One region of the Proteus hauseri genome, then DNA from elsewhere that is predicted to be linked to it. Evidence: predicted binding sites of a transcription regulator. Region 1 holds the regulator's gene; each other region holds the start of a gene.

Region 1 (7,723 bases):
TTTGAATTGTGTGTTTGCTAACGGATTTATTGCGTTGAATAAAGTAGCCGACTGCCATTGGGACAGCGGTTAACGCCATAATTGCGGTGGTGTTAATCAAAGGCTGGTGGCTAATAAAGGCTGAAACAATAAAGCTTGCTAAACTACAAAGCCCTAATTGAAGCGCATTTTGTAACGCTGCCGCTTTACCACTGATCTCAGGATAAGCAGATAACGCATTAGATACCGCTATTGGATAAGAAGCGCCATTCATTGCGGCCATAATACAAAATGGAATTAAAATAGTGGTTAACGTTGGTTGAGTTAACTTCGCAACTAAAAATAGTGCGGTCATACTAACGGCATAACCTATTAACAATAATGGTAGCAGTGATTTGCCAGTCATTTTAGACAGTAAGATACGACAGCCATAGCCACCAACCATAAAGGCGATAGTTTGTGGAATATAACTTAAGCCAATATCTTGAGGGGAATAGCCCATTTTTTCTAAAATGATAGGAGAACCCGCTAACCAAGCAAAGAAACCGGCGCTACAAGAGGCATAAATTAAAACGTTACCGCTGTAGATAGGTGATTTTAGTAATGTCATAAAAGAGGCTGAAGCTTGAGCTGAGCCATTCTCTGTAACAGGTTTTTGTTTAATATTTTTCAGCATTAAGGTTGGTAGCATTAGAACGATAGTTACCGCCATTAATAAAATAAAAATCATACGCCAGCCACCATGTTGTAAAAACCATGCGCCAATAAGAGGGGCTAATGCTGGTGATAAAGCAACCAGTGGCATAATTAAAGCAAAAACATGTTGTGAACGAGATTCATCAAAGCGGTCAATAACTAATGCTTGCCAAATTACAGCAGCAGAACAAACACCAAAGGCTTGTAAAAAACGCATTGCGAGTAAGCTGGTTGCACTATCAACCCAAAGCATACCAAGGCAACCGAAAGAGAAAAGACTTAAACCGATTAACAGAACAGGCTTACGACCAATTTTGTCAGAAAGAGGTCCCCAAAGTAATTGCGCAATAGCAAAACCGAATAAAAAAATACTTAAACTATTACTGATCGCGCCTTCGCTGATTGATAGTTCCCGTTGCATCATACCGAATGCAGGCAGGTACATATCAATAGCTAAATAACCCAACATGCTTAGGCCAGCAAGGTAGACCATAAAGCGCGCAGGTGTTTTTGTTTGTGTGGATGTATTTAAATTCATTTTAATTTTCTATGTTATGTGATGTAGAACATTTTATATATTGTAACTAAGACCTATTTTACTTGTGAAACGGGAATATTTGGTTAATGCTGTGAAAAATTTTCAAAGGAATAAACTTTATGTGGTCAGAATACTCTCTAGAAGTTGTTGATGCTGTCGCTCGAACAGGAAGTTTTAGTTCGGCTGCTCAAGAGTTACACAGAGTACCCTCCGCTGTTAGTTATACTGTTCGACAATTAGAGGAATGGCTTGCTGTGCCTCTGTTTGAACGCCGCCATCGTGATGTCGAATTAACGGATGCGGGTAAGATTTTCATCAAAGAAGCCCGCTCTGTTATCAAAAAAATGAATGACACTCGACATATGTGTCAGCAAGTCTCTAATGGTTGGCGCGGACAATTTAGTATAGCAGTAGATTGCATCGTAAAACCGGAAAGAACACAACAACTTATTCTTGATTTTTATCGACATTTCCCCGATATCGAACTTTATGTCTATCCTGAAGTTTTTAATGGGGTGTGGGACTCATTGGTTAATGGGCGTGTTGACCTAGCTATTGGCGCCACCAGAGCATCGCCAATTGGTGAACGATATAGCTTTAAAGATATGGGATTTATGCCTTGGCGCTGTGTTTGTCATATTGACCACCCATTGGCTAAAGCAGAACATCCGCTAACCGACGATGAAATGCGCCCTTATTCGAGCCTTTGTTTAGAAGATACCTCGCGTAGTTTGCCAAAGCGTGATACTTGGGCGTTAAATAATCAGCGTAGAATGGTTGTCCCTACGTGGGATATGGGATTGGAGTGCTTACTTGCAGGATTATGTGTTGGTATGGTGCCCTTGCATAGAGCTGAGCCATTAATCGCTAAAGGAAAGCTAGCTGTGCTTAAATTGGCACAGCCATTACCCGATAGTCCTTGTTGCCTCACTTGGGTCGATAAAAGTGAGTCACCCGCTTTGTCTTGGTTATTAGATTATCTTGGTGATAGCCAAACCCTAAATGCGGAATGGCTTCGTTAAGTCAGTCGAGATACCGTTTAATTAACGGCGGTAATCGATGAATGGGCCATCAGCAACAGAGCGGCGCTCAACTAACCGTGGATGAACTTCGATAGTTTGTGCGTCTTCTCTTTTGTTAACGATCCGGTCAAGCAGCATAGATAATGCCATTTGACCTAAGCGTTCTTTGGGCTGATGAACGGTTGTTAATGCAGGGGTAAAATAGCGAGCATTACGAATGTTATCGTAACCAACAATAGAAATATCAAATGGTACACGCAGACCTAATTCATCGGCTGCACAAATAGCACCCATTGCCATGACATCTCCACCACAGAACACAGCGGTAGGGCGATGTTTTTGATTTAGCATTTGATACATGGCTTTGTAACCAGACTCTGGTTCAAAATCACCTTGTACAATCCATCCATCTTTTACAATGATTTTAGCTTCTTCCATTGCTTTTAAAAATCCCTGAAGACGTCCACCACCAGTATTACGCTCTAATGGGCCAGGAATAATACCGATATCGCGATGACCACGCTCAATTAAGTAGCGGCCTGCAATATATCCACCATGAAATGCGTTATCAATGATGGTATCAGTAAAATCACCCCGAGCTTTTCCCCAATCCATCACTACCATTGGAATATTACGATAGCCTTCTAATAGAGAGAGAAGGTGATCGGGATATTCAGAGCACATAACTAATAATCCATCGACGCGTTTTTGCGCTAGCATCGCTAAATAAGCTTTTTGCTTATCTAGATTATTATGTGAGTTACATAATATCAGTGTATAACCTTTGCTATAACAGCTATTTTCAACAGCTTCAATCACTTCAGCAAAGTAAGGAGCTTCACTGGACGTGGCTAACAAGCCAATTGATTTGGTGTGATTGACTTTTAAACTACGCGCAACAGCACTAGGCGAATAATTTAATTCTTTAATAGCGGCCCAAACTGCTGCTCGGGTGTTCTCAGCAACAAAACGTGTTTTGTTGATAACATGAGAAACAGTCGTGGTTGACACTCCTGCGCGTTTTGCCACGTCTTTTATTGTTGCCATGGTGTGAAAAACTCCTGACCTTCATTGGTCTCTTTTAATCTAATTTTGTGGTTCTGCTGCCAGTATAGTCATACATAGGGCGAATACTGGCAATAATTTAGCTGTTAGCTATGAATTTTGTATGATCTAGCTCAAAAGTGGAAGTATTAATCAATGTTATAAATTGTGCACTAGTCGCTATATTAGCAAATTGTGATATGTGATAATAATTAGCCATGACAATGTTATGGTTAATAACGTGTATTATAATCATTTTGAGGGAGAATAAATGGATACGGATCTGAAATTTGGTTTGAGTACAGCAGTTGCAGCACTCGTCATGATTGTTTTATTTTCTACAATGCTGTTTTAATCACTGTTTTATATAATATCAGGTTAATTTTAATTATAACTAATCGGATATCTGTAAATAACAAAGGGCCTAAGGCCCTTTGTTATTTTGCCACCAAACACCAATAATTGATCTTTAGTGGTTAAGATAAATTAAGCAAAGTTAGCTTCAACAAATGACCAGTTAACCAGTGCCCAGAACTCTTCTAAGTATTTTACACGCGCATTACGGTAATCGATATAGTAAGCGTGTTCCCATACGTCAACTGTTAATAGTGGTTTGTCATTGCCAGAAATGGGTGTTGCAGCATTAGAAGTATTAACAATAGCGATTGAGCCATCTGCTTTTTTCACTAGCCATGTCCAACCTGCACCGAAGTTTTTAGCCGCGGCATCGTTAAATTGTTTTTTGAACTCTTCAAACGAGCCAAATGCTTTGTTGATAGCATCAGCAATTTTGCCTGTTGGCGCGCCACCTGCATTTGGAGCTAAACAGTTCCAGTAGAAAGTATGGTTCCAAACTTGAGCGGCGTTATTGAAAATACCACCATCAGTTGATTTAATAATCTCTTCTAGAGATTTAGCTTCTAAATCAGTACCTTTAACCAGATTGTTCAGGTTGGTTACATAAGTTTGGTGATGTTTGCCATAGTGATATTCTAAAGTTTCTTTAGAGATATGTGGCTCAAGAGCATCTAACGCATAAGGTAATTTTGGTAATTCGAAAGACATTGCGTACTCCTTTATACTATCTATTTCGGGTTTTGTGCCTAAAATCATTCCATCAAAATCATCTGAATTGATAAAATGAGGCAAATGAATCACTAATTTGTTGCTATTTTGCTAATTATTTTAACAAAAACTTGCTGAAATAACAGCTAAATATCTTTTATCCATAATCATAACAAAATATAAGCTTACATATTGTCGAAATAAAGGGGTTATATTAAATAGGGTTAATTTTACCGATAAATAATTAAGAGGAAGAAATGACGGTTGATAAAAATGGATATATTTCTGTGTTAGTAATAAAGCCAATACAGAAAGAGTATCAGGCACTCTTAGTGTTTGTTCAATCTCGGTTATTAACACTTTATGAAAGTCACATTTGCAGTATTTTTGTTTATGGAAGTGTGGCAACAGGTGCTGCTAAGCAGCCAAAATCAGACCTCGATCTTTGTGTTATTTTAGATAAAGACATTGATGACATAGATAAATTAAATATGGCCAATATAGCGCAACAAGCTATTGAGCTTTATCCAATTGTACCTAAAGTTGATTTTGACATTGCCTCTAAATCAGAGGTGCTACTACGAGAAAATATAACTAGTTGGGGCTATTGGTTAAAACATCATTGTCGTTATATTTATGGCGAAGATCTCTCTTTACAGTTTTCCTTGTTTAAACCTTCACGAGCGGTTGCCTATGCCGTAAATGGTGACTACTTGACGGTACTTTCTGATTATCTTCTAAGAATTGAACAAACTAACGACTTAAAAACCTTTTTAAAGTTATCAAAAGAGGCGTCTAAGAAACTTATTCGATCTACTAATATATTGAGAGCGCAAGAAGGGGGAGATTGGCCTGACTTACTGGGTGAACATCTCTCTAGGCTTATAAAAATAGAGCCTAAATTGGTTAAGGAGCTTATGTTTTTTTATGAAGCATATTGAGCTAGGTATTTATCAAAAAGATGAATTTCTTATCCAAATGAAAAATACAATTTCATTTTTATCCGCTGTAGAAAAAATATAAATCAAAAATTATAGCGATTCATTTGGCAAGAAAGAGCAAACAAAATACGCACAAAAAAATAACTAATATGCTGATTTAATTGCCATGTTCTAACGGAATATGAGTCATTTGTCTAGTACATCTTTCATTCTAATCTTATGATTTTAATCAGTATTAAACTTATATAGAGCTTTCTAATATAAAGTGGTATTCTTCTTTCATGTTTTCACCAATATAAAACATATTGAATATAAAAGGTTGTAAGGACGTAATAAATGACGACTATTGAAAAAATTGAACGCCAGATTAAAGAAAACCCAATTATTTTATATATGAAAGGTTCACCAAAATTACCAAGTTGTGGTTTTTCTGCACAAGCTGTTCAGGCACTTTCTGCATGTGGTGAGCGTTTTGCTTATGTTGATATCCTGCAAAATCCAGACATTCGTGCAGAATTACCAAAATATGCACATTGGCCAACTTTCCCTCAATTATGGGTAGATGGTGAATTAGTCGGCGGATGTGACATCATTTTAGAAATGTATCAGCGTGGCGAATTACAGAAGTTATTAAAAGAAACCGCTGATAAATATCGCGATGAAGAAGCAGAGTAATTGATTTAATTTTACAATAAATTAAACCAACAGATAAAATAAAAGCCAGTTTCAGTATCTATAAATCTGAAACTGGCTTTTTCGTTTAACCATGACTTCAACGCCATTGATTTAAAATTTAATTAGTTTTGGGGCGGTAAAGGCCAACCACCTAATTTTTTCCAGCGATTGACTAATTCACAAAATAACAGTGAGGTACGGTTAGTATCGTATAACGCACCATGAGCGAGTTTACTATCAAACGGAATTCCTGCAGTTAAACAGGCCTTAGCTAAAATAGTCTGCCCTAATACTAATCCACTCAATGCAGCAGTATCAAAAGTTGCAAAAGGATGAAATGGATTACGTTTTAAACTTGCTCGCTCAGCTGCCGCCATGACAAAGCTATGATCAAAATTAGCATTGTGTGCGACAATAATAGCACGATTACAATCGGCATCTTTCATGCCTTTGCGCACCATTTTAAAAATAGCGTGCAACGCTTCATATTCACTCACTGCACCACGAAGCGGGTTTGTTGGGTCAATGCCTGTAAATTCTAAGGCTGAAGGTTCTAAATTAGCGCCTTCAAAAGGTTCAACGTGAAAATGTAGGGTGTTATCTGGTTTTAACCAACCCTGTTCATCCATTTTTAATGTAATCGCTGCTATCTCAAGTAAACCGTCAGTTTTTGCATTAAATCCACCGGTTTCAACATCGATAACAACAGGGTAGTAACCACGAAAACGGTTACACAATTCATTTGGGTTATTTTTATCAGGCATTAAATTATACTTATCCGATAAAAGTGAATATCGGAAATTAACAATAAGCAGAAACCAAAAAGACAGATTTACTGCCTTTCTGGTTAAAATAAAAATTAGTGACCAAGTGCGCGACTGGCATTTTTATTTTCGATTAATTCGATTTTATACCCATCTGGGTCTTCAACAAAAGCAATAATGGTGGTACCACCTTTTACAGGTCCTGCATCACGGGTGACATTACCACCAGCTTGGCGAATCGCATTACACGTTGCTGCAACATCATCAACACCAAGTGCAATGTGACCAAAAGCAGTACCCATTTCGTAGTTATTGACTCCCCAGTTATAGGTTAATTCAATCACCGCGCCGCTGCTTTCATCACCGTAACCAACAAAGGCTAACGAGTATTTATATTCCTCATTTTCGCTGGTGCGTAGAAGTTGCATACCCAGAACCTTAGTGTAAAAATCGATAGAGCGTTGTAAGTCGCCTACACGAATCATGGTATGAAGTACTCGCATATAAACCTCTCGTGTTTGTTTAATGATTAACCCTACAGATAAACTGATGGCGCAGTACTATAACGCTTTCAAGCCATAAAATTCAATTTTACTACTTCGCTATCAGTAAACTCACTATCAAAGCAGATAATATCTCTATTAACTATACTCTATAGTAACAAACAATTAGGAGGAAAAATCAAATGCAACAGCAATTAGAATTTTTTGATATTCCTAATCCATGTATTGGTCATTGTGAAATGAATATACAAGGGTACTGTATTGGCTGTTATCGTAATAGACAGGAGCGTTTTAATTGGGCAACTATGAATCAACAAGATAAAAGAAATGTACTACGTCTGTGCCGTCAACGTTATTTAAGAAGTGTACAAAAAATAATAAAAGAGACAGAAAGTGAAAATCAGCAATTAGATCTTTTTTAGTTCTATTATTTTTTTTAAAATTTAAAATAATAATATAGAGTATGAAACATCCTTGTTACTCGTTGGGTTTAATT
Region 2 (7,723 bases), 1.1 Mb from region 1:
ATAGAGTGCAAAAAGTTTTATTCCTTCTTCCACTAATCGCTGTTGTGTCTGTTCTGCACTTACGGAGGTTTTGCTGGTGTTTTCCATTATTTATAATTACTTATTATCAGATTATAAATCAGCACGCATTAATTGTGTTGAGTTTGAATTTAATTCAATTCCTCTATTTTTACCCACAACCACCGTGCCGCCTAAATTACAAAGATGATAGCCAAAGCCACAATTGGGTTCAAATGCAAATGTCATTCCCTCTTGCAGCACTAATTCTCGACCTGGGTTAGGTAATCGCTCAATTTGTTTGTAACGACTTGCCAAAGGAAGCGACTCAATACCCGGAGCCGTACCAAAGCCAATTGGCCCATAAGGATTAATGCTATGGATCAAAGGATGAACATGCCAACCACCTGATTTTAAAAGCGGTTTCTCCATTAAATCAACCACTTCACCAAAAGTAACCCCTTCTTTTAAGTAATCCACACCAATCTCATAACATTCACGAGCCACTAATGCTGCTTTTTCTAAATTTTCGTGAACTTTACCGACTGCAACAGCTGCTTGGTGCTGTGTTTCATACATACCATATAACGCGAAAATCTCTGATAAAACAATATCACCCATTTGAATTTCACGCGGTGCTTGAGAACGATATTGCCAAGCAGGAGGGCCCCAACCAATATATTCAGAACCTGAACCCAATAGTATTTCAGCTGTAAATCCACCTCGAGATAAGCATGTTGCGGTAATTGCCGCAGCTAAATCAGCTTCTGTTGCACCAGGTTTAGTGGTTACTCTCATAGCTTCGCTCATCGCTTCACCAATCGTTGCAGCATATCTTACATGCTGTAACTCTTCTTCACTTTTTACTGAAGCTCGTTTAAAAAAATCACGATAAACACAACTAAATCTAGCATGAGGAAAAACCTCTTTAATGCCATTAAGTGTATTAAATGGCATTGCTCCATCAAAATAAAAAGGAGGATAAGGCTCTAAACCAATCACACCTATGTGGGCATTTTGTTGTATACCCATTTCTTTTAGTAATTGAGCAATGTTGCGCCCTGTTTTTCCTACAACCAAATTATCTTCATCAATCCACTGTAAATCACCTCGTAATTTTGCTTGCATATGATCTGCTATCATCATTGGAGCAAAAGTCACAATAAGAGGTTTTTGATTTTCGTGAAAAATAACCACAGAACCTAACCGGTCATTAGTAAAATAGTGATCAATACAAAATGGTGCTGGTGCAGCTGATTCTCTATCTCCATAAACAATTAATGTATCTAATTGATTATCATTCATTATATCTCTAGCAAGCTGCCAACGTCTGTCTCTTTCTTGTAAAGAAAAACTTGCTGGGATCATTAATTTCTCTTTCATTATATTATCTCTCGTAGTATTAATTCATTTGAATGAATTAAATCTAATCTTAAAATTAATCTCCGTCAATCATAAGAATGATCATAAAATGCGGTTCTTATTTTGAACGAATTCTAGAACGACTGATAAAAAATAAAAAGAAAGACAATCTATTGAAATTATGAACTATTTAAATTTATTTTTATAACGATATAAAAAAATCCGCCATATTATTCAATATGACAGATCTTTATTATTTAGAGCCAATGCTAGTTTTTTTGTATCTGTGGTCTAATCTGAGGTCGAATAAACATAGCTGGAATAGTTAATGCTGCCATTAGCCAGAAAATAGCACCTTCTTGTCCCGGTAATTTTTCATATAACCAACCGGAAATAATAGTCATCACAGCGATACTTCCGCCCATAGCTAATGCAGAATAAACCGCTTGTAAGCGAATAATTTCATGCTCTTGACGTGCACTAATAAAGCGCATTGCTGCTAAATGACAAACGGTGAACGTACCACTATGTAAGATTTGAACAATAATAAGTGCTGGCAATACGGTAAAACTACCCATTAATCCCCAACGTAAAAGGCCACAAAATGCAGAAAGTAATAATAAATTTCTCGCACTCCAACGACGAAATAATCGATGGCTCAACATAAAGACAACCACTTCGGCAACAACACCCAATGACCACAAATAACCTATTGTTGCAGTATCATAACCCGCTTGTTCCCAATAAAGAGCGCTAAAACCGTAATAAGCGGCATGTGCCCCTTGTAATAAAGAAACGCATAATAAAAAACGCCAAACTGGTGCATCAGAAACTAGCTGCATAAAGGTGATATTGCTGTGTTCTGCTTTTTTCACCTTACCTTGAGGCATAATTTTAGGGCGTAACATTGAAGTTAAAAATAGTGCTAATGTACTCGCAATTAGCCCATAAAGGATAATGGGATGCCCATAAGCATCAATTAATATTCCCAGCAATGATGAACTAATAATAAAAGCTACCGAGCCCCAAACACGGATTTTGCCATAATCAAATGGAAACTGTTTTTGCCACGCACCAGCTAAGGAATCGCCTAATGGTACCATTGGTGAAAAGAATACGTTGAATCCTGTCATAACAAAAAAGAGCCATGCCCAATGGGTACCCAACATAAATGCAACGGTAAATAATAACGAAAGAAATGCAAATAATCGCAGTGCAGTAATAAGCTTAGACGGATCCTTTACCGCAGGGGTTAAGATCAGGCTACCAACAAAACGCGCGGTTAAACCTACCCCTAACAATAAGCCTATCATTGCTGGATCGACACCTTCTCCTTTTAACCAAATAGACCAAAAAGGTAAAAAAATGCCATACGAAAAAAAATACGTAAAATAATCTAAGGCAAGCCACAATGTTGATGGAATTACCATCCAATCCCCCATATTTAAAATGCAAAAAACCCGCCAAGAAAATGTTCTCGAAGCGGGTTTGTACAACGGGTTTTAATTATATCGTTACAAACTTATGCGTAAACAGGGAATTTAGCGCAGATATCCAAGACTTTTTGCTTAACTTTTTCAATGTTCGCTTCATCATTGATATTATCGAGGACATCACACATCCAACCAGCTAATTCACGAGCTTCCGCCTCTTTAAAACCACGACGTGTAATCGCTGGAGAACCGATACGAACACCAGAAGTAACAAATGGACTACGAGGATCATTTGGTACGCTGTTCTTGTTAACAGTGATATTTGCACGACCTAAAGCTGCATCTGCATCTTTACCTGTAATGTCTTTATCAACCAAGTCTAATAAGAACAAATGGTTTTCAGTTCCGCCAGACACTACTTTATAACCGCGATCTAAGAAAACTTCTACCATTGCTTTAGCGTTTTTAGCAACTTGTTGCTGATAAACTTTAAATTCTGGTTCCATTGCTTCTTTTAATGCTACCGCTTTACCTGCGATAACGTGCATTAAAGGGCCACCTTGTGAGCCAGGGAATACAGCAGAATTAAGTTTTTTATAAAACTCTTCACTACCACCTTTAGCGAGGATAAGACCACCACGAGGGCCCGCTAAAGTTTTATGGGTTGTTGTTGTCACAACGTGAGCATGAGGAACAGGGTTAGGATAAACACCCGCCGCAATCATACCTGCAACGTGAGCCATATCGACAAACAAGAAAGCGCCAATGCTGTCTGCTATTTCACGCATTTTAGCCCAATCAACCAAGCCAGAATAAGCAGAGAAACCACCAATGATCATTTTTGGCTGATGTTTTTTAGCTTGAATAGCGATATCTTCGTAATCAATTTTACCAGCTTCATCAATACCATAAGGTACGATATTATACAGTTTGCCCGAGAAGTTAACTGGCGAACCATGAGTCAAGTGGCCGCCTTGAGCCAAGTTCATACCTAATACTGTATCACCCGGTTGTAGCAGTGCCATATAAACTGCCGCATTAGCTTGAGAGCCAGAATGTGGTTGAACGTTCGCATAATCAGCACCGAATAACTCTTTGGCACGATCTATAGCCAGTTGCTCTACAACATCAACATATTCACAACCACCGTAGTAACGTTTACCCGGATAGCCTTCTGCATATTTATTTGTCAGCTGAGATCCCTGCGCCTGCATAACACGGGGGCTAGTATAGTTTTCGGAAGCAATTAATTCGATATGTTCTTCTTGACGAACAACTTCACCTTCCATTGCGTTCCATAATTCTGGATCGTAATCAGCAATATTCATTTCACGTTTTAACATTCAGATCTCCTGACTCAGCTAACTTCACTAAAGACAAACTCCCTTACGGGAGAAAGAATGACATACAGTGTAAACTCTTTTTCCTCATTGAGATAGCCCCTAAAGAAAAAATACGCAATCGTTTGCCAATCAGCAATAACAGACCTTTATTACTTTTTAACAACCTCATTTTATCCTGTGTCTATTCTAGTTTTTGAGAGAGAACTCGCCAAATTATGTAAACACTCCACATCATTCTCTAAGATTTGTGTTTTTTTGTTAAAAAAATAAAAGCAAGTATTTACAACCAAATCAAAAAAAGATAACTTGCATATAAAATACATGTTTAAAAGTTCACAATAAACTGAAAATAATTCAGGAGCAATTATGTTAGATGCACAAACTATCGCGACAATTAAATCCACTATTCCACTGATTGCCAAAACAGGGCCAGCATTAACTGCACATTTTTATGATCGCATGTTTTCTCGCCACCCTGAGCTCAAAGATATCTTTACCATGAGCCATCAAAGTAGCGGCGCACAACGTGAGGCCTTATTTAATGCGATATGTGCTTATGCCACTAATATTGAAAACCTAGCCACAATATTACCCGCGGTTGAAAAAATCGCACAAAAACATGTCAGTCTTAATATTCTTCCAGAACATTATCCTATTGTTGGTGAAAACTTATTAGCCACTATCGATGAATTATTTCACCCTGGTACAGAAGTACTTGATGCTTGGGGAGCGGCTTATCAGGTATTAGCCGATGTATTTATTAACCGTGAAGAACAAATTTATCAACAAAAAGAACAAACTCGCGGGGGATGGAGAGGATTACGTGCATTTAGAGTGAAACATAAAATCCAGCAAAGTGATGTGATAACCAGTTTTGAATTAGAACCTGAAGATGGTCTAGAAGTCACCACTTATCAACCGGGCCAATATTTAAGTCTTTATATTCGTGATGCAAAACTCGCTAACCAAGAAATACGCCAATATTCGTTAACTAAACCTGCGGACAATAAAACCTATCGGATTGCAGTAAAGCGTGAAGATAAAGGTATTTTATCGAATTTTTTACATGACCATGTTCACCAAAATGAGATTTTACACGTTGCGGCACCTGGTGGTGATTTCTATTTAGATATCTCACCAACAACACCTGTCACATTAATCTCAGCGGGTGTTGGGTTAACCCCCATGCTATCAATGTTACATACACTTTCAACACATCAAACTAATGTGAATTGGCTACATGCTGCAGAGCATGGTGGTGTTCATGCATTTAAAGACGAAATAAACAAAGTGGGCAATCAAATTTTACAGTATCACCAAGCTGTTTGGTATCGTACACCGCGCTCACAAGATATATTAAATACAGATTATCAATTTGAAGGCTTAATGGAATTAAAACAAGTTGAAGATTGGCTAATTATTCCAGATATGCATTTTTATTTTTGTGGACCTTTACCATTTATGCAATCTATCGCTAACCAACTTATTTCACTCGGAGTTTCTAGTGATAAGTTTCATTATGAATGTTTTGGTCCTCATGCTGTTATTGCAGAATAATAAATAATAATTTTCAACGAATAAAAAAGCACTGAAGTTGTTCAGTGCTTTTTAAATTATTTTATTATTTAGCTATTAATACTTAATAATCTTTTTCTCAACTGCGGTCGGAATATTATGATATTTAGCCGAAAAGCCGTACCAAATAATACTAATTAAGCACAAAGTATAACCAAATAATTCACTGCCCTCTTCAACCATATTTTTAACTGCGCGATTATAATCTTCACCTAATAGTTTTCGCCACAATTCTCCCATACCAAATAAGCGAGAAAAGAGGAGTACACAGAGTAAGCCCGATACCAAAACACCATGACTTGGGTGAGTAATAAAGTAGATTAATCCTTTTAGCGTTTTCTTTCCTTCTCTTATTGCAATAGCAATACAAATAAAGGTTACTGTTAATGCAAACCAAACCCATGAGCCATGCGCTAGCTGGTCAAAAACCCCATCTAACTCTCGGATTAAAACACATAAGAAAAAACCCATGATAAGCGTGAAGCTGCCACGCATTTCACTATCTTGGTATGCTTTAATAAAAAAGAAAAGACAAATAATAGCAACGATTATCTCTTGTCCAATCTCAGTAACAGAAGTTTCTGAAATGCCATTATTTAGCAGCAAAATGTCAATAAAAATAAATCCCGTCGTTAATGCGACAAGCATCGCCGCACATAAAAATAAAGCCATACGCTTTAATAAATAATTAAACATTATTTTGCCCAAACCTTAATGACTTTTTAATATTGATGATAATAACTTCCCTTAGAAATTATTGAATAACATTTCGTGCTTTAAATTTTATAAAGAATAGTAAACTAAATTGTTCATTATCTTAATATGAATTTATAAAAGACAGAAAAAGCATTATAGGCAAAACATTAATTTTTATTTTATGAACAACAAAGAAAAAGTCTAATATTAGAATTAACAATATTAGACTTTTATAAAAAAGTAATGCTATTATTTAACTTAAGCGTTTTAATTATTAAATTGCTTCTTCATCTTGTTCGCCAGTACGAATACGAATAACACGACTTACATCAAAAACGAAAATTTTACCATCGCCAATTTTACCAGTTTGAGCTGTCGTCATAATAGTATCAACACAGCTTTCCACGATTTCATCGGAAACCACAATTTCAATTTTCACTTTAGGTAAAAAATCGACCATATACTCAGCACCACGATAAAGCTCCGTGTGCCCTTTTTGGCGACCAAAACCTTTTACCTCGGTGACTGTCATTCCTGTAATACCGACTTCTGCTAGCGCTTCTCTAACATCATCTAACTTAAACGGTTTAATTATCGCTTCAATCTTTTTCATCGTATTATCCTGCTATTTTACCAGTTGTTGCGACCAAAACCGCATGTAATGGGGTATCGGCGATCTTTACCGAAATTACGGCTTGTAATACGCGGTCCTACGGGTGCTTGGCGTCGTTTATATTCATTGATATCGACTAACTTTATCACTTTTCGGACGGTATCTTCATCAAACCCTGCTGATACTAAATCAGATACAGACTTATCCTGCTCAACATAACCTTCAAGAATAGCATCCAAAATATCATAAGGTGGCAAATTATCTTGGTCGGTTTGCCCCGGCGCAAGTTCTGCTGAAGGTGGTCTATCAATTACACGTTGAGGAATAGCTGGAGAAATTGTATTACGATACTGAGAAAGTGCAAAAACTAAGGTTTTAGGCACATCTTTTAATACATCAAAACCACCAGCCATATCACCATAAAGTGTTGAATAGCCAACAGCTGATTCACTTTTATTACTGGTAGTTAGCACTAAACGGCGACGCTTATTCGACATCGCCATTAAAATAACAGCTCGACAGCGGGCTTGTAGATTTTCTTCTGTGGTATCAGCCGCAGTATCTTTAAACATCGGTCCTAATTGCGCCATAAAAGCATCGAACATTGGTTCAATAGAAACCGTATCAAATTCTACGCCTAATAAATCCGCTTGTTCTTTAGCATCATGAATGCTCATTTCTGAAGTATAACGAAATGGCATCAT
Region 3 (7,723 bases), 1.9 Mb from region 1:
TCAAAAAACGAAGTGATGGACTGTTTGAAATACCACTATGAATAGGCATATTTTTCTCGACTATGATATTGATAGTTAAGAAATAATAAATATAAAAAGGAAAATCTTTCAGAAAAAATACAAGTGCTTGAGATCTAAAAACGTAGTTCCTATTTATTATAAAGAAACTACGTTTTGTATTTAGATCAAATATAATTGGTATCGATAAGATTATTTTTCTTGTGGAAAAATCAGGTTAAGAATAATTGCAGTTAATCCCCCAGCTGCAATACCTGATGATAATAAAGTTTTTAACCAATCAGGTGCAAATTGCAATATTTGAGGTTGTTGTGAAACCCCTAAGCCTATTGCTAATGAAATAGCGAGGATCATTACAGCTCGGCGGTTTAATGCCTCTTTAGAGACAATTCGTACACCAGATGCGGCGATAGTACCAAACATCACCAGTGTTGCTCCACCTAATACGGGTTCTGGAATTTTCTGCACAAATTCTGCAACTGAAGGAAATAGGCCAAGAAGGATAAGTAGTGCTGCAACAAAATAACCCACATAACGGCTAGCGACACCGGTTAATTGAATCACACCATTGTTTTGACCAAAACACGAATTTGGAAAGGTATTGAAAAAAGCCGATACCATAGAGTTTATACCATTGGCTAACACACCACCTTTAATTCGTTTCATATATACAGGGCCACTAACAGGTTGCTCTGATACATCTGAGGTCGCGGTAATATCGCCTATGGTTTCAAGGGATGTGATCATAAAAACTAGCATCAGTGGAACCAGCAAATGCCAATCAAATGATAATCCATAATAAAATGGCTCAGGAATGGTAATAAATGGTGTTTCTTGATGCTCTGGCGGTGTTGGTAGCATATCTAATGCCCATGCAAGAAGGTAACCTACAGCCATTGCGATTACTAACGAAGCGACGCGTAAATAAGGATTTTTTTGACGATTAAGAAGAATAATGACAGCAAGTACGGATCCAGCCAGTAATAAATTTTGTGGTGAACCAAAGGTATTATTTTCAATAGCCGCATAACCTCCACCAATAGAGGTTAAACCGACTTGAATTAAAGAAAGTCCGATAATCATCACAACAATGCCAGAAACTAAAGGGGTGATAATACGTCTTGCTAGATGCAGTACACGAGAAAGAACTATTTCGGTCAGCGATGCTACCATTAAGGTACCAAAGAGGGCTGCCATCATCGTTGGGGTATCAGCACCTCCATTTTTCAGCGCTAATCCACCCATGATTAAGGGGGCGACAAAATTAAAACTCGTACCTTGAATAGAAAGTAAGCCAGAGCCCACTGGCCCCCAAGCACGAATTTGGATCAGTGATGCAATACCTGATGCAAATAACGACATACTGATAATGCGTTGAGTATCGTGAGCCGGCAGCCCTAATGCTTGGCAAATTAAAATTGCGGGTGTAATAACCGCGACAAACATCGCTAATAAATGTTGCCCTGCGGCAAAAAGAGTTTGGGGTAATGGCGGCTTTTCTTCAAGAGCAAAAAGGAGCTCGCTATTTGCTTTACTGGCAAGATCACTACTTTGTGGCAATTTTTGATTTTCTGAAGTAACCATGATGTGAATTTCTTATCCGACAAAAAACGTATTTTAATGATCTCCGCCACAAAAGCAATCGTTTGCGCAAGATTAATGTTATTAAAATGCATAAGAGAGGCTCACATTTTTATATGTTTTAACTTGTGTTTGTCGCGGATTTTTTTTCTAATCGGGGTTACCTGCTTTTGGCGTTGTTTATGGATGAACGTAGCGTCGTAGTATTTTTATATAAAATTAACAAATAAGACGGGGTACATAAATGTATCATCTCGATGTTTATGGCACGCTAGTCGCGGCCACTTTGGTTCTATTGCTCGGACGTAAGTTAGTGAAATCTGTTCCTTTTTTAGAACGATATACGATCCCAGAACCCGTTGCAGGTGGATTACTTGTTGCAGTTCTTTTATTAGCTTTTAAATCATTGATGGATTGGGAGGTCAGTTTTGATCTCTCATTAAAAGATCCATTAATGCTCGCTTTTTTTGCAACCATTGGTTTGAACGCAAACCTTTCAAGCTTAAAAGCGGGAGGAAAAGCACTTTTTATTTTTGTTTTTGTTGTTGTAGGGTTACTGCTTGTCCAAAACACGGTGGGTATTGCACTGGCAAAAATGTTAGGTCTTGATCCTTTAATGGGATTACTTGCTGGTTCGATAACTTTATCTGGTGGGCACGGTACAGGTGCTGCTTGGGGTAAAACCTTTGTTGAAAGCTATGGTTTTAAGAGTGCTTCAGAAGTCGCGATGGCGTGTGCAACATTTGGATTAGTTTTAGGGGGACTCATAGGTGGCCCCGTTGCTCGTTATCTTATCCGCAATATTCCTACTCCAGGATTATGTGCTGATGATCACGAAATGCCAACAGCATTTGAAAAGCCAACAACAGGTAGAATGATAACCTCAATGGTATTGTTAGAAACCATTGCGATGATTGCTATCTGTTTAATGGCGGGAACCTTCTTATCGCAATTACTTGAAGGCACCGCATTCTCACTACCAACGTTTGTCTGTGTTCTTTTTATTGGTGTGATTTTAAGTAACAGTTTATCAATGCTTGGTTTTTATCGTGTATTTGATAGGGCGGTTTCTGTTTTAGGTAACGTTAGTTTATCGCTCTTTTTAGCGATGGCATTAATGAGCTTAAAACTATGGGAACTGGCATCCTTGGCACTACCTATGATTGTGATCTTAGGTGTGCAGGCGGGTGTGATGGCTCTATACGCTATTTTTGTCACCTTCCGTGTTATGGGTAAAAACTACGATGCTGCAATTTTAGCTGCGGGTCACTGTGGTTTTGGCTTAGGTGCTACACCAACCGCTATCGCTAATATGCAAGCGGTCACAGATCGTTTTGGACCTTCACATCTCGCGTTCTTAGTGGTTCCAATGGTTGGAGCATTCTTTATTGATATAGTGAATGCGATAGTGATAAAACTTTATTTACTCTTACCATTCTTCCCCACTATTGCTGGGTAAGTTATTTCGTTATAAATTCTTTGTAAATTGATCAATGCCACAGATTGTTCTGTGGCATTTTCTGTTGTAATACTCTGTATTTTATAGATAAATATACTAATATCTCATGTTATTTATCATATTGAGATATTGAGAGATAATTTCAGAAATATTGCCTTGATATATAAGCAAGATGAGCTGACATAGGATAAATAATCGCTGTTAGCGCCCTAACGCAATGCTACAGCGATTAATTATTGATAACCTAAGCTTGGCTATACTGTGTCTTTGCAGGTAGCCAGCGTTCGATTAAGGCTTGTGAGTGCTTAGGATAATGTTGATGTAAATAACGCGCAATTCGTTGTACTTCAGGAATTAGTCCTTGGTCGCGTAATAGGTCGGCGACTTTAAATTCGGCATTTCCGGTTTGTCTTGTTCCTAATAGCTCCCCTGGCCCACGAATTTCAAGATCTTTTTGCGCGATAACAAAGCCATCGTTACTATCTCTTAAAACCTGTAAACGCAATCGCGCTGTCTGTGTTAACGGTGTTTTATAGAGCAGCACGCAATGTGATGCGATAGCTCCTCGACCCACTCGACCGCGTAATTGGTGTAATTGCGCTAATCCTAATCGCTCAGGATTATCTATAATCATTAAGCTGGCATTAGGCACATCTACCCCAACTTCAATAACAGTTGTTGCCACTAACAGTTGTAACCCATTTTCTTTAAATGCAGCCATCACGGCTTGTTTTTCAACGGGTTTCATTCGGCCATGAACTAAGCCTATTTTAATCTCAGGCAGTGCTAGCGTAAGCTCTTCATAGATAACTTGTGCCGCTTGGGCTTCTAAAACCTCTGAATCTTCGATTAAGGTACATACCCAATAGGCTTGGCGTTTTTCTTCTGTACAAGCAAGTCGAATTCGTTCGATGATTTCATCTCGTCGTGTATCTGGAATAGCTACAGTGGTAACGGGTGTTCTACCTGGTGGTAGTTCGTCAATAATCGACGTATCCATATCCGCATAAGCGGTCATTGCTAATGTGCGTGGAATGGGTGTTGCGGTCATGACTAATTGATGAGGATGAAAACCTTGTTCTTCCCCTTTTTTCCATAAAGCAAGACGTTGGTGTACGCCAAAACGATGTTGCTCATCAATAATAACGAGTGCTAGAGAATGGAATTTTACCTGTTCTTGGAAAATCGCATGTGTACCAATAATGATAGAGACTTCACCATTGGCGATAGCATTTTGTTGCGCTTCTCTGGCTTTGCCTTTTTGCTTACCCGCCAACCAACCAACTTGAATACCAAAAGGTTCAAACCATTTTCTAAAAGTTAAAGCATGTTGTTCAGCGAGCAATTCTGTGGGCGCCATTAACGCCACTTGTTTACCGTTAGCAATTGCACGTAATGCGCTTAATGCAGCAACTAATGTTTTTCCTGATCCTACATCACCTTGGATTAATCGCATCATCGGGTAGTTTTTTTCTAAATCCACTTCAATTTCATGTACAACTCGTTGTTGTGCATGAGTTGGTGTGAATGGTAATGAAGCGAGAAATTGTTGTCTCAATGTGGATGATACTGGCATAAATAACGGCTCAGCGCGGTAAGACTGCGCTCCAGCGCGTGCATTTAACATTCCTAAATTATGAGCAAGCAGTTCTTCAATAATGAGACGTTTTTGAGCAGGATGCTGCCCTTTTTCGAGTTCAGTAAATTCAATATCAGGAGGCGGGGTGTGCAACGTTCGTAATGCGTCCGCTAATGGTGGTAAACCATGAATAAATTGCTCAGGAAGTAATTCGTTAATAGCACAAGTATCAAGTAATTCAAGCGCTTGATCAATTAACTTACGTAATGAAGTTTGTCGCAGACCTTCAGTAGTTGAATAAATTGGTGTGAGTGTTTTTTGTAATTCAACATCAGTGCCAGCAACTTTGATTTTATATTCAGGATGAATAATTTCAGGGCCGCGGCTTCCGCGTTTGACTTCACCATACGCAGTGACTTGTTTACCTTGAGCAAGGTTATTTTTCATCGCAGCAGTAAAATTAAAGAATCGTAAGGTGAGAATGCCAGAGCCATCCGAAATTTGGCATGTCATCATTTTACGACGGCCAAAACTGACTTCTGTACGTAATATTTCACCTGAAACGGTCGCAGGAATACCCACAAGTAAGTCGCTTATTGCGTATAGATGAGTTTGATCTTCATAACGTAAAGGAAGGTGAAGAAGTAAATCTTCAATAGTCACTAACCCTATTTTTGCCAGTTTATCTGCCTGACTTGCACCTACGCCGTGAAGAGTGGTTAAGGGGATTGCATCAAGCAGTTTTCCTTTCATGGGAAAGTCACTCCGTCTTTTTTAATTTCCTAAGTTGTTTCTGCGTCATTTGCATCTGTGCCCACCATGAGTCGGGTGCTTCAATTTCACCGCAATCATTAATATAAGGGCGAGTTAATCCTTTACGACGAGAAACTTCAGCTAATACCGGATAGCCGCCTTCAAACAACAAAATTTGCTGTTCTTCTGCTGTTAGGGTGCTTTCTGTCCGATTATACATGCCCGCAGCCTGACGTTGGCGTTGTGCCTCATATAAAATCAGGGCGCTAGCAACAGAAACGTTGAGCGATTGTACCATCCCCATCATGGGAACGATAATATCTTGATCGGCAAGTGCAATGGCATCTTGTGAAATACCCGTTTTTTCTTGTCCCATAATAATACAGGTAGGGCGGGTGTAATCAATGTCACGAAAATCAATCGCTTTATCAGAAAGATGCGTAGCAAGAATTTGCATTCCGTTATTGCGAAATGAAGACACCGCATCAGTAATTGTCGGGTGTGTTTCAACATTCACCCAGCTATTACTACCCGCTGCGGGTGATACCAACATGCGCATTTTTTCTTCAGGCCAAATAGCATGAATTTTAGGAATACCAACAGCATCAGCAGTTCTGATTACGGCCGCAACATTATGGGATTTATGCACTTCTTCAAGGCAAACAGTGAGGTCAGGTTGCCGCATCGCCATCATTTGGCAGATGCGGGCATATCGAATTGGATTCATTATTAATTTTTATTGCGGCTAACGCGTAATACGTCAGGCATGATACGAAGCTTACGCATGATATTGGCGAGTTGGATACGGTCTTTTGCGGTTAATCGTATAAATGCGCAATAAACTCGGCCATCTTTCTCTTCTGTATTCATGCTTTGAATACTTGAGTTTGCATCATTAATAGCAGCAGTTAAATTTGCTAAAGCACCTTGGTGATTTATCATATCGACTTTTATTTCAGTAATAAAATCGCTATCAATATCTTTATCCCACTCAACAGGCATAAATTTTTCAGGTTCTTTTTGGTAGCCACGAATATTACGACAAGATTCATGGTGAATAACTAAACCTTTACCTGGGCTAATATGAGCAACAATGGGGTCACCTGGAATAGGGCGACAACATTTCGCAAACGAGATAAGTACGCCATCAGCACCTTTAATCGGTAATTTCGGTGTTTCGCCATTAGTTGTTGTGGCTTCATCTTGATGTTGTAAATCTAAGAGTAAGTTGCGCGCCACTACGACACTCATTGCGTTACCTAAACCAATCTCAGCCATTAAATCATCGACTGAATGTAGCTTCATTCGCTTTAATTCGCGTTCAATATTTTCAGCTGAAATATCGGCTAATTTACTATTGCCTAAAGCATGGTTGAGTAAACGACGGCCTAGGTTGATGGAGTCTTCGCGTTTTAGATTTTTTAGCAATTGCCTAATTTTGGATCGCGCCCTGGAACTGACGACAAAATTTAGCCACGCTGCATTTGGTCTTGCACCTGGGGCGGTAATAATTTCAACCGTCTGACCCGTACGCAATGATTGAGAAAGCGGATAAGGTTGGCGATCAACTCTAGCACCAACACAAGCATGACCAATATCAGTATGTACAGCATAAGCGAAATCGACAGGAGTTGCGCCTGTTGGTAACTCCACAATGCGGCCTTCTGGGGTAAAAACATAAATTTCATCAGGAAAGAGATCTGATTTTACGTTTTCAATAAATTCAAAAGAACTACCTGCACTTTGTTGTAATTCAAGTAGACTTTGCATCCAACGTTGAGCTCTAACTTGTGCGGTAGTACCAGGTTGCTCACCTTGCTCTTTATAAGCCCAATGTGCTGCAACACCCATTTCAGCCATTTGATCCATATCTTCAGTACGGATTTGCACTTCAACAGGGACACCATGAGGGCCAATTAATGACGTATGCAGAGATTGATAGCCGTTGGCTTTAGGAATTGCAATGTAATCTTTTACCCGACCTGGACGGGGTTTATAAAGACTGTGCATTTGACCTAAGACGCGATAACAGGTATCCACTTCTTTCACGATAACGCGAAAAGCATAAATATCCATTATCGAGTGAAAACGTTGCTCTTTAAGTAACATTTTCCGGTAGATAGAGTAGAGGTGTTTTTCGCGACCGTTAACTTTACACTCAATATGTGCTTCGGTTAAACGTCCGTCTATCTCAGAGAGGATTTTATTAATCATCTCTTTACGGTTACCACGAGCAGCCTTAACGACTTCTTTGATAACTCGGTAGCGATTAGGGTGGAGTGCCTCGAAACCCAGCTCTTCAAGTTCTGTTTTGATATGATGTATACCTAAAC
Region 4 (7,723 bases), 1.1 Mb from region 1:
TATCTTGTTGATAGCTAGCATTAGCATTTATTTCGGCATATTGAGAACGATGCTGATAATAGCCATCTGTACTGGCTTTGTTATCAGAACTTAATCCAGCACGTACACGCCATAAATTATTATAATTGCTATTATCAGAATAAGACGCCATTTGGCTCACTTTTCCATTACTATCTTGTAAGCTATACCCAACGCTTTTCCCGCTACCTAATGGCAGAGAAATATTAAAGGAAATACTGTCATCAGTGTTGCCTTTATGTTGAGTACGAAAGGCTGATAAACTCGTATTTATTTGGTCAATACCCATAATAGAAAAATTACGGCTAACCGTAGCACCAAATTGCTCTTGTGTATTTTTATCCCAATAGTTTTGATGACGATAAGAGAGATAAAGGGTTGTCGATTTTTCAATATCATCAGCCCAAAAAGTTTTGTTACCCGTTATGGTATACATCTCTTTTTCATAACCATTGTTATTAATATCGTTATAACGTTCATCAATATACTGAGAGAAAGAACGAAATGTCTTTTCGGAGAAGCGATATCCCGCAAAGGTAATGGTACTGTGATACTCATCAAATGTTTTTGCGTAGTTGAGCTTAAAGGACATACCGTTAATGTTTTCATCATTAAGCGTCTTGCTATAAGACTGTGTTATATCACCAGATAAAGTACCGAATCGGCCCATATCATGGCCTAACCCCATAGACCAAGCGTTATAATCTTTTGCTGTCAATAACACACCACCATAAAGTGACCATGTATTATTCATACCCCAGGAAAAATCGCCTTGATAAAAAAGAGGCCCTTCCATTTTATGGTTATGTAACGATGATTGACCAATAGATGTATTGTAACGTATTGCTCCTGGGCGCGTCATATAAGGTAAATTTGCAGTTTGTACTTGGAACTCATTGATTTTTCCATTCTGCTCTTCAACTCTGACATTTAATTGGCCTTGCACGGTATCTTGTAGGTGTTTGATAGTAAAAGGGCCTGCTGGCACTGTCGTTTCATAAATTAAACGGCCATTTTGGGTAACAGTGACTTTGGCGTTAGTATTAGCAATACCATGAATTTCGGGGGCATAACCCTGTAATGAAGGCGGTAACATGCGTTCATCACTTTGTAAGTTAATGCCCGTAAAGCGAAAACTATCAAAAATCTGAGAGTTCAGATAAGTTTCCCCTAAGGTAAGTTTTGCTGCGTAATCAGGCAGTGGTTTATAAGCGTAGATTTGATTCCATTCAAAATTATTATTTGATGAATATTCTGAAGAGTAATTCCCTTGATATTCTGCTCGTAAACGCCAATTACCAAGATTGATACCGGTTTGACCATAACCTGTCAGCGAGTTATTGTTATTGCCCTTATTAGGATGTGTTGAAGTACCCGTGATGGTGTAATCAATCAGTAATCCTGAAATCCCCGCATCCCAAAGCTCTGGGGGTGTCCAGTCAGTATCTTCGTATTTCATTAAAGAACGAGGAAGTGTTATATCTAAAACACCACCATCATTCTTCACAGAGACGCCGGGTAATTGACTTATATCGAAACAATCGGGTGTTATTTCTTTGATATATTTTTGATTTTCTTCTGAAATTGTTAACTTTTTTAATAATGCGGGGTCAATACAGACCATTGAAAGGTTTTTACCGACTTCAATATAATTGATGTTTTGTCTAGGGAAGTCTCTACCATTTAGACGAATATCTAAATAGTACATACCAGGAATAACGTAATTAGAGGTAGCAAAACGAGAGAGATCGACATTATCTCTATCTTCTGCATCTAGCATATGAATGTTAAATTCCACAGAATCATCAAGCTCTGCTTGAGCGGAAAACGCTAAGCAAAATAGCAAAATGGCACAACTGTATTTCCATATTGTGCTGTGTGAAAAAGGAATTAACATGAATAAACGCCTAATCTATTTTATTAAATAAAAAGTAATTAAATAATAAATATTTATTTAATTACTTTTTCATTTTTTATATTTAATTAAGTTAAGAGTTATATTAAATTTAACGCAGAGGGATCCCTCTGCGTTATTGCAGTAATTAATCTTTATTAATTAATTAATTAATTAAATAAAAGAATTACTGATAATCAACTTGGAAGTTAATTACGGCTTGGAATTCACCAGGTGTTACTGCTGAATTAGCCGCTTCTGCTTGTACATAAGCAACGAATGGAATTTTAGAAACGCCATTGACTAATTGTACAGGCGTTGTTGCTGTGTTCCATTTCACTGCTTTGCTTGATGCGTCCATTAAGCCGATACCCGCACCTGAAGCAGAACCCGATACGAAAGAAGCTAAGTCTTTATTAGTAGGGTTTACAACGCTTGGGGTGTAGCTAACAGTAGCTGTTTTTGCCACGGTAGTATCACAGTCTTGTAATTCGATATCTTTTTTGATGTTACCCGCTTTTTGCATATTAGCTAATGCAGAAGTTGGGATTTCACTGAAATCGACAATAACTGGGCTTGATGATGCAGCTAATCCACAAGCTGAATTAACAATTTCGCCTTTTAATTGGATTTCGCCTTTAGTAGCACCAATTTTAGGTGCAGAAGTTTCAGCCGTTGCAACAGAATTAATACCAAAAACTAAAGCCGCAGCTAAAGCAATTTTACTCAGATTCATTATAGATAATCCCTTGAAGGTCGTACGTGTTTATTATTAATAAGCAATAATATTTTTTACTGAATACAAAAATTGATTTGCATTACATTTCGAATTGTTTCGAATAATGACTGGTTTATATGATATCAATAAATCCACCTAACTTGATATAACGTTTTGTTGGTTTCCTCAATTTTCATATTTAATTTTGCCTATTCCATATTAATAGTGTTTTCTACAGGTTTATTCTTTTTATTACTCAATTTACGGGTGAAAAAGTTTATCGGGCAGATAAACTTAATAGATGTAATAATTAACATTATATTAACTTTATAAAGAGTAATGTTATTAACATAACGTTAATTAAATTAATAAAACAAATAATAGAATATCATAAAGTATATATTTCAATAATTTAGATGTTAACACTATCTTGATTAGGTTAATTTTTATGTGAAAATAAGTTTTTCATAAAAATTAATCATAAAAGGAACAATCACGGATGAGATAATTCCTACGTATTTAAGTTAATTTTTTCTTATATATTACTTATTCTGATGCTCCTAAAAGGAATATTTAGGTGATTTTTAGTGCATTTCACTCACTGGGTGAGTGATTGATAGTGATGGTGTTACATTTTTTAACATGTCTTTTTTCGACTAAAAAATAAAATAAAAGAAAAAATGTAACAATTTTTTATCTTAAAATAGTGTAATAAACGATGTTTAACGCGTATTTTTATAATAAAAAAAGAAGGGATGTTTTGATGGGTAAATAGCCTCTATAAAAGAGGCTGCGGTATTAAGGGTGACTCGCTACAGTTTCTTGTATTAACTTAGGCGGCGCTTCACCTTGTTCTTCATCTTTATGGTTATCTTTAGATAAAATTTTATTTTTACTCTCTTTAGCTTGTAAATAACCCACAAGACTAAGTTGATAGCGTCGAATATTTTCTACATAACGGTAAGCTTCATGTCCTCTTGCGTAACCGTAAGGGAGATCAACATAGTATTTCTTTTGACTAAGTAAAGGTAATCGAGATTTAACATCTAACCAGCTATTAGGATCAGCCCCTTGCTGTTCAGTGAGTCTTCTTGCATCCAACATATGGCCAAAACCGATATTATATGCGGCGAGTGCAAACCAAATTTTTTCATCTTCAGGAATGGTTTCAGGTAAGCGTGATAAAAGATGTTTCAGGTATTGCGCACCACCTTTCACACTTTCTTCAGGGTCTAGTCTATCGGTGACTCCCATACTGGATGCGGTTGGGCGTGTGAGCATCATTAAACCTCTAACACCCGTAGGCGAGGTTGCATGGGGATCCCAATGTGATTCTTGCCAAGCAATGGCCGCTAACAATCGCCAATCAAAGGTGTCAGCATACTTTTCAAATAATGGTTGATAATTGGGTAATACCGAATCGATAGCAGTAATAAAAGAAATGGTATCAAAGTAGTCAAATGATCCGACATGACCAAAATACTTTTCTTCAAGTCTTGCTAATACATCTTCTTGAGATAGCTGATTGAAGTAATCTAACATTGCTGCATATAGACTGTTGTCATCGCTATCAGGAAGATACCAAGTTAAAGGTTGGCTTTCGGTTACTTCAAATCCAACCGCCACATTGGGATGGATCCGTTGTTGGACTGCAACACTGATAGAGTCTGCTAATACATAGGTAATTTTACCTTCAGATAGCTCTTCTAATAGTTGAGATGTCGTTTGTGTTTGTGATTCTTCCCATTCAAGATCAGGATATTGTGTCTCTTTTAATATGCGTAATAAGCTGGCATGAGCAGATCCTGCACTGACAACTAATCGACCATTTAACGTATCAAAACTTCGTGGTCTTAGTGTGCCTTTACGGTAAATTAGCTGTTGAGAGACAGAAAAGTAAGCAGGCCCACTTCGCGTCGTCTCTAATCTTTCTTTATTATAAAGTAATCCTGCTGCAATAAAATCGGCTTTGTTATTCTCCAAATCATCAAACATTTGGTTGATATTTGTCCGCATATTAACGACAAGCTTCACGCCTAAGTAGTCAGCAAAGCGTTTCACTAATTCATAATCGAAACCTACGGGGTCCTTTTTATCATTCATCGTTATCAGTGGTGAAGGCATTGTACTTATTCGCAGCTCACCACGAGATAAAATCTTATTTATCTGCGCTTTTTGCCTATCAGGCCATGTTATATTCAGGGCGATAATGGCCGCTGAAAATAGCGCGATGATAACGATAACGAAATAGTTAATCCTTATATTATTCAATAGGTTATTTCTCGTTAACGTTGTTTATTATTGTGTGTAAAGTCGTCATTTTAACATGGATAAATTTCCAGTAATCGAGCATTCTGCTTAACATCTTGCTAAGACGCAACTTGATTAAACCAATTAATGATGAAAACACCCTAAGTCAAATGCCGTTATTTTGTTCGCGCAAACGGTTTCGTCTGAGTCGTTATTCTATTATACTAGCCGCGTTTCCCCTGAATCACCGTTCAGATTAGCTGCTAAAAGAGAGAACTCAATACTATGGAAATTCTGCGTGGCTCCCCAGCTTTATCCGCATTTCGTATTAATAAATTATTAACGCAATGTCAGGAAAATCATCTTCCTGTTCGAGGTATTTATGCGGAGTTTGTTCATTTCGCCAAAGTGGAAGGGCAGTTATCTGAAGACGACCAAATTAAATTAAGTCAATTATTGCATTATGGCCCTTCATTAACAGAACATGAACTTGTCGGGGAAATGCGAGTGGTGACGCCTCGCCCTGGCACTATTTCACCGTGGTCTTCTAAAGCGACTGATATCGCACATAATTGTGGATTAGCCAGTATTGTTAGAATTGAACGAGGCATTGCTTACTTTGTTGATTGTGATGCAATGAGTGATGCACAGTGGCAGTTTTTTTATGGTTTGATTCATGACCGTATGATGGAGACCATCTTCTTAAATTATCAAGATGCACAAGCTCTTTTTTCAGAACAAACACCCGCGCCATTTAAAACAATAGATGTTTTAGCCAAAGGCAAAAACGCGCTGGTGAATGCAAATATCGAAATGGGACTCGCACTTGCTGATGATGAAGTCGATTATTTAGTTGAGGCTTTTAAGCGATTAGAACGTAATCCAACGGATGTTGAGCTTTATATGTTTGCACAAGCCAACTCTGAGCACTGCCGCCATAAAATATTCAATGCAGATTGGATTATCGATGGTAAATCTCAAGAAAAATCATTATTTAAAATGATTAAAAATACCTTCGAGCAAACACCTGATTATGTTATGTCGGCATATAAAGATAATGCTGCGGTAATGGAAGGCTCTGTTGCAGGGCGCTTCTATCCTGATGCAGAAAAGGGGCATTATCATTATCATCAAGAGCCTGTTCATATTTTGATGAAAGTCGAAACCCATAACCATCCAACAGCAATTTCTCCTTGGCCGGGAGCCGCGACAGGTTCTGGTGGTGAAATTCGTGATGAAGGCGCAACAGGGCGGGGCGCAAAACCAAAAGCAGGTTTAGTAGGCTTTTCAGTTTCTAATCTACGTATTCCGGGATTTGAACAACCTTGGGAAGAAGATTTCGGTAAACCCGAACGTATTGTTAATGCACTAGATATTATGACTGAAGGGCCTTTAGGCGGCGCTGCATTTAACAATGAATTTGGTCGTCCTGCATTACTTGGTTATTTCAGAACTTATGAAGAACAAGTGAATAGCCATAATGGTATTGAAATTCGTGGCTACCATAAGCCCATTATGCTTGCTGGTGGTATTGGTAATATTCGCGAAGATCACGTACAAAAAGGTGAAATTACCGTTGGTGCTAAGCTCATTGTACTTGGTGGCCCATCTATGAACATTGGTCTTGGTGGCGGTGCTGCATCTTCAATGACATCGGGTCAATCTGATGCTGATTTAGATTTTGCTTCCGTTCAGCGCGATAACCCTGAAATGGAACGCCGTTGCCAAGAAGTGATTGATCGTTGTTGGCAGTTAGGTAGCGATAACCCAATTTTATTTATTCATGATGTTGGTGCTGGTGGCCTTTCAAATGCGATGCCTGAATTAGTGAATGATGGTGGGCGTGGTGGTTGTTTTCAGCTACGTGATGTATTAAACGATGAACCAGGTATGAGTCCACTAGAGATTTGGTGTAATGAGTCTCAAGAACGCTATGTATTAGCGGTATCACCAGAAAAAATGCCACTATTCGATGCACTATGCCAACGAGAAAGAGCACCTTATGCTGTTATTGGCGAAGCAACACAAGCGCGTGAACTTGTCTTAAATGATGCACATTTTGATAATCAACCTATTGATATGCCTTTAGATATTCTATTAGGTAAAGCACCAAAAATGCTGCGAGATGTGAAAACGCTTAAAACAGCGGGTGATTATCTAGATCGCAAAGAAATTAATTTAAAAGATGCGGTATATCGTGTTCTGCACCTTCCTGCTGTTGCTGAGAAAGCTTTTTTAATTACCATTGGTGATCGCTCTGTTACTGGGATGGTAGCACGAGATCAAATGGTTGGCCCTTGGCAAATTCCTGTTGCTAACTGCGCGGTTACTACTGCAACACTAGATAGCTATTATGGCGAAGCAATGTCGATAGGTGAAAGAGCACCAATAGCACTATTAGATTTTGCTGCTTCAGCACGAATGGCTGTGGGTGAAGCGTTAACAAATATGGCATGTGCGGATGTTCAGGCATTAAAACGGATTAAATTGTCAGCTAATTGGATGTCTGCAGCAGGGCACCCCGGTGAAGATGCTGGGTTATATGATGCAGTAAAAGCGGTGGGAGAAGAGCTTTGTCCTGAATTGGAAATAACGATCCCAGTGGGTAAAGATTCGATGTCGATGAAAACACGCTGGCAAGATGAAAAAGGTGAGACTAAAGAAGTTACTTCTCCCCTTTCTTTAGTGATCACCGCATTTTCTCGAGTTGAAGATGTTCGTAAAACGGTGACGCCTGAGTTATCGACTCAAGCCGGAAACCGATTATATCTTATCGATTTAGGTAATGGGCATAACGCATTAGGTGCAACCGCCTTAGCGCAGGTTTATCGCCAATTAGGTCA

The links. Region 1 encodes PurR, which represses purine synthesis genes. Its sites were predicted from a motif close to CANGCAAACGTTTGCNTG; they were not measured.
Region 2: a site for PurR is predicted at 4,247-4,264, ahead of glyA (serine hydroxymethyltransferase). Genes of this name have one in related genera too.
Region 3: a site for PurR is predicted at 1,654-1,671, ahead of gltS (sodium/glutamate symporter). Genes of this name have one in related genera too.
Region 4: a site for PurR is predicted at 5,067-5,084, ahead of purL (phosphoribosylformylglycinamidine synthase). Genes of this name have one in related genera too.

Annotation. Positions count from the first base shown of each region.
Region 1 is NZ_CP026364.1:3,170,746-3,178,468, forward strand. It holds gene punC (purine nucleoside transporter PunC) at 1-1,213, opposite strand, end outside; gene punR (DNA-binding transcriptional activator PunR) at 1,333-2,235, shown strand; gene purR (HTH-type transcriptional repressor PurR) at 2,257-3,282, opposite strand; gene cydH (cytochrome bd-I oxidase subunit CydH) at 3,551-3,634, shown strand; gene sodB (superoxide dismutase [Fe]) at 3,766-4,344, opposite strand; gene PH4a_RS14470 (nucleotidyltransferase domain-containing protein) at 4,602-5,285, shown strand; gene PH4a_RS14475 (Grx4 family monothiol glutaredoxin) at 5,622-5,960, shown strand; gene rnt (ribonuclease T) at 6,083-6,724, opposite strand; gene gloA (lactoylglutathione lyase) at 6,820-7,227, opposite strand; gene PH4a_RS14490 (DUF1289 domain-containing protein) at 7,410-7,649, shown strand.
Region 2 is NZ_CP026364.1:300,625-308,347, forward strand. It holds gene PH4a_RS01535 (CerR family C-terminal domain-containing protein) at 1-87, opposite strand, end outside; gene PH4a_RS01540 (M24 family metallopeptidase) at 112-1,380, opposite strand; gene PH4a_RS01545 (3-phenylpropionate MFS transporter) at 1,629-2,789, opposite strand; gene glyA (serine hydroxymethyltransferase) at 2,882-4,135, opposite strand; gene hmpA (NO-inducible flavohemoprotein) at 4,502-5,692, shown strand; gene PH4a_RS01560 (hypothetical protein) at 5,768-6,406, opposite strand; gene glnB (nitrogen regulatory protein P-II) at 6,681-7,019, opposite strand; gene PH4a_RS01570 (NAD+ synthase) at 7,037-7,723, opposite strand, start outside.
Region 3 is NZ_CP026364.1:1,290,603-1,298,325, reverse strand. It holds gene PH4a_RS05900 (hypothetical protein) at 1-49, opposite strand, end outside; gene PH4a_RS05895 (uracil-xanthine permease family protein) at 211-1,602, opposite strand; gene gltS (sodium/glutamate symporter) at 1,844-3,058, shown strand; gene recG (ATP-dependent DNA helicase RecG) at 3,303-5,390, opposite strand; gene trmH (tRNA (guanosine(18)-2'-O)-methyltransferase TrmH) at 5,398-6,117, opposite strand; gene spoT (bifunctional GTP diphosphokinase/guanosine-3',5'-bis pyrophosphate 3'-pyrophosphohydrolase) at 6,120-7,723, opposite strand, start outside.
Region 4 is NZ_CP026364.1:315,174-322,896, reverse strand. It holds gene PH4a_RS01605 (fimbria/pilus outer membrane usher protein) at 1-1,915, opposite strand, end outside; gene PH4a_RS01600 (fimbrial protein) at 2,100-2,648, opposite strand; gene mltF (membrane-bound lytic murein transglycosylase MltF) at 3,429-4,901, opposite strand; gene purL (phosphoribosylformylglycinamidine synthase) at 5,166-7,723, shown strand, end outside.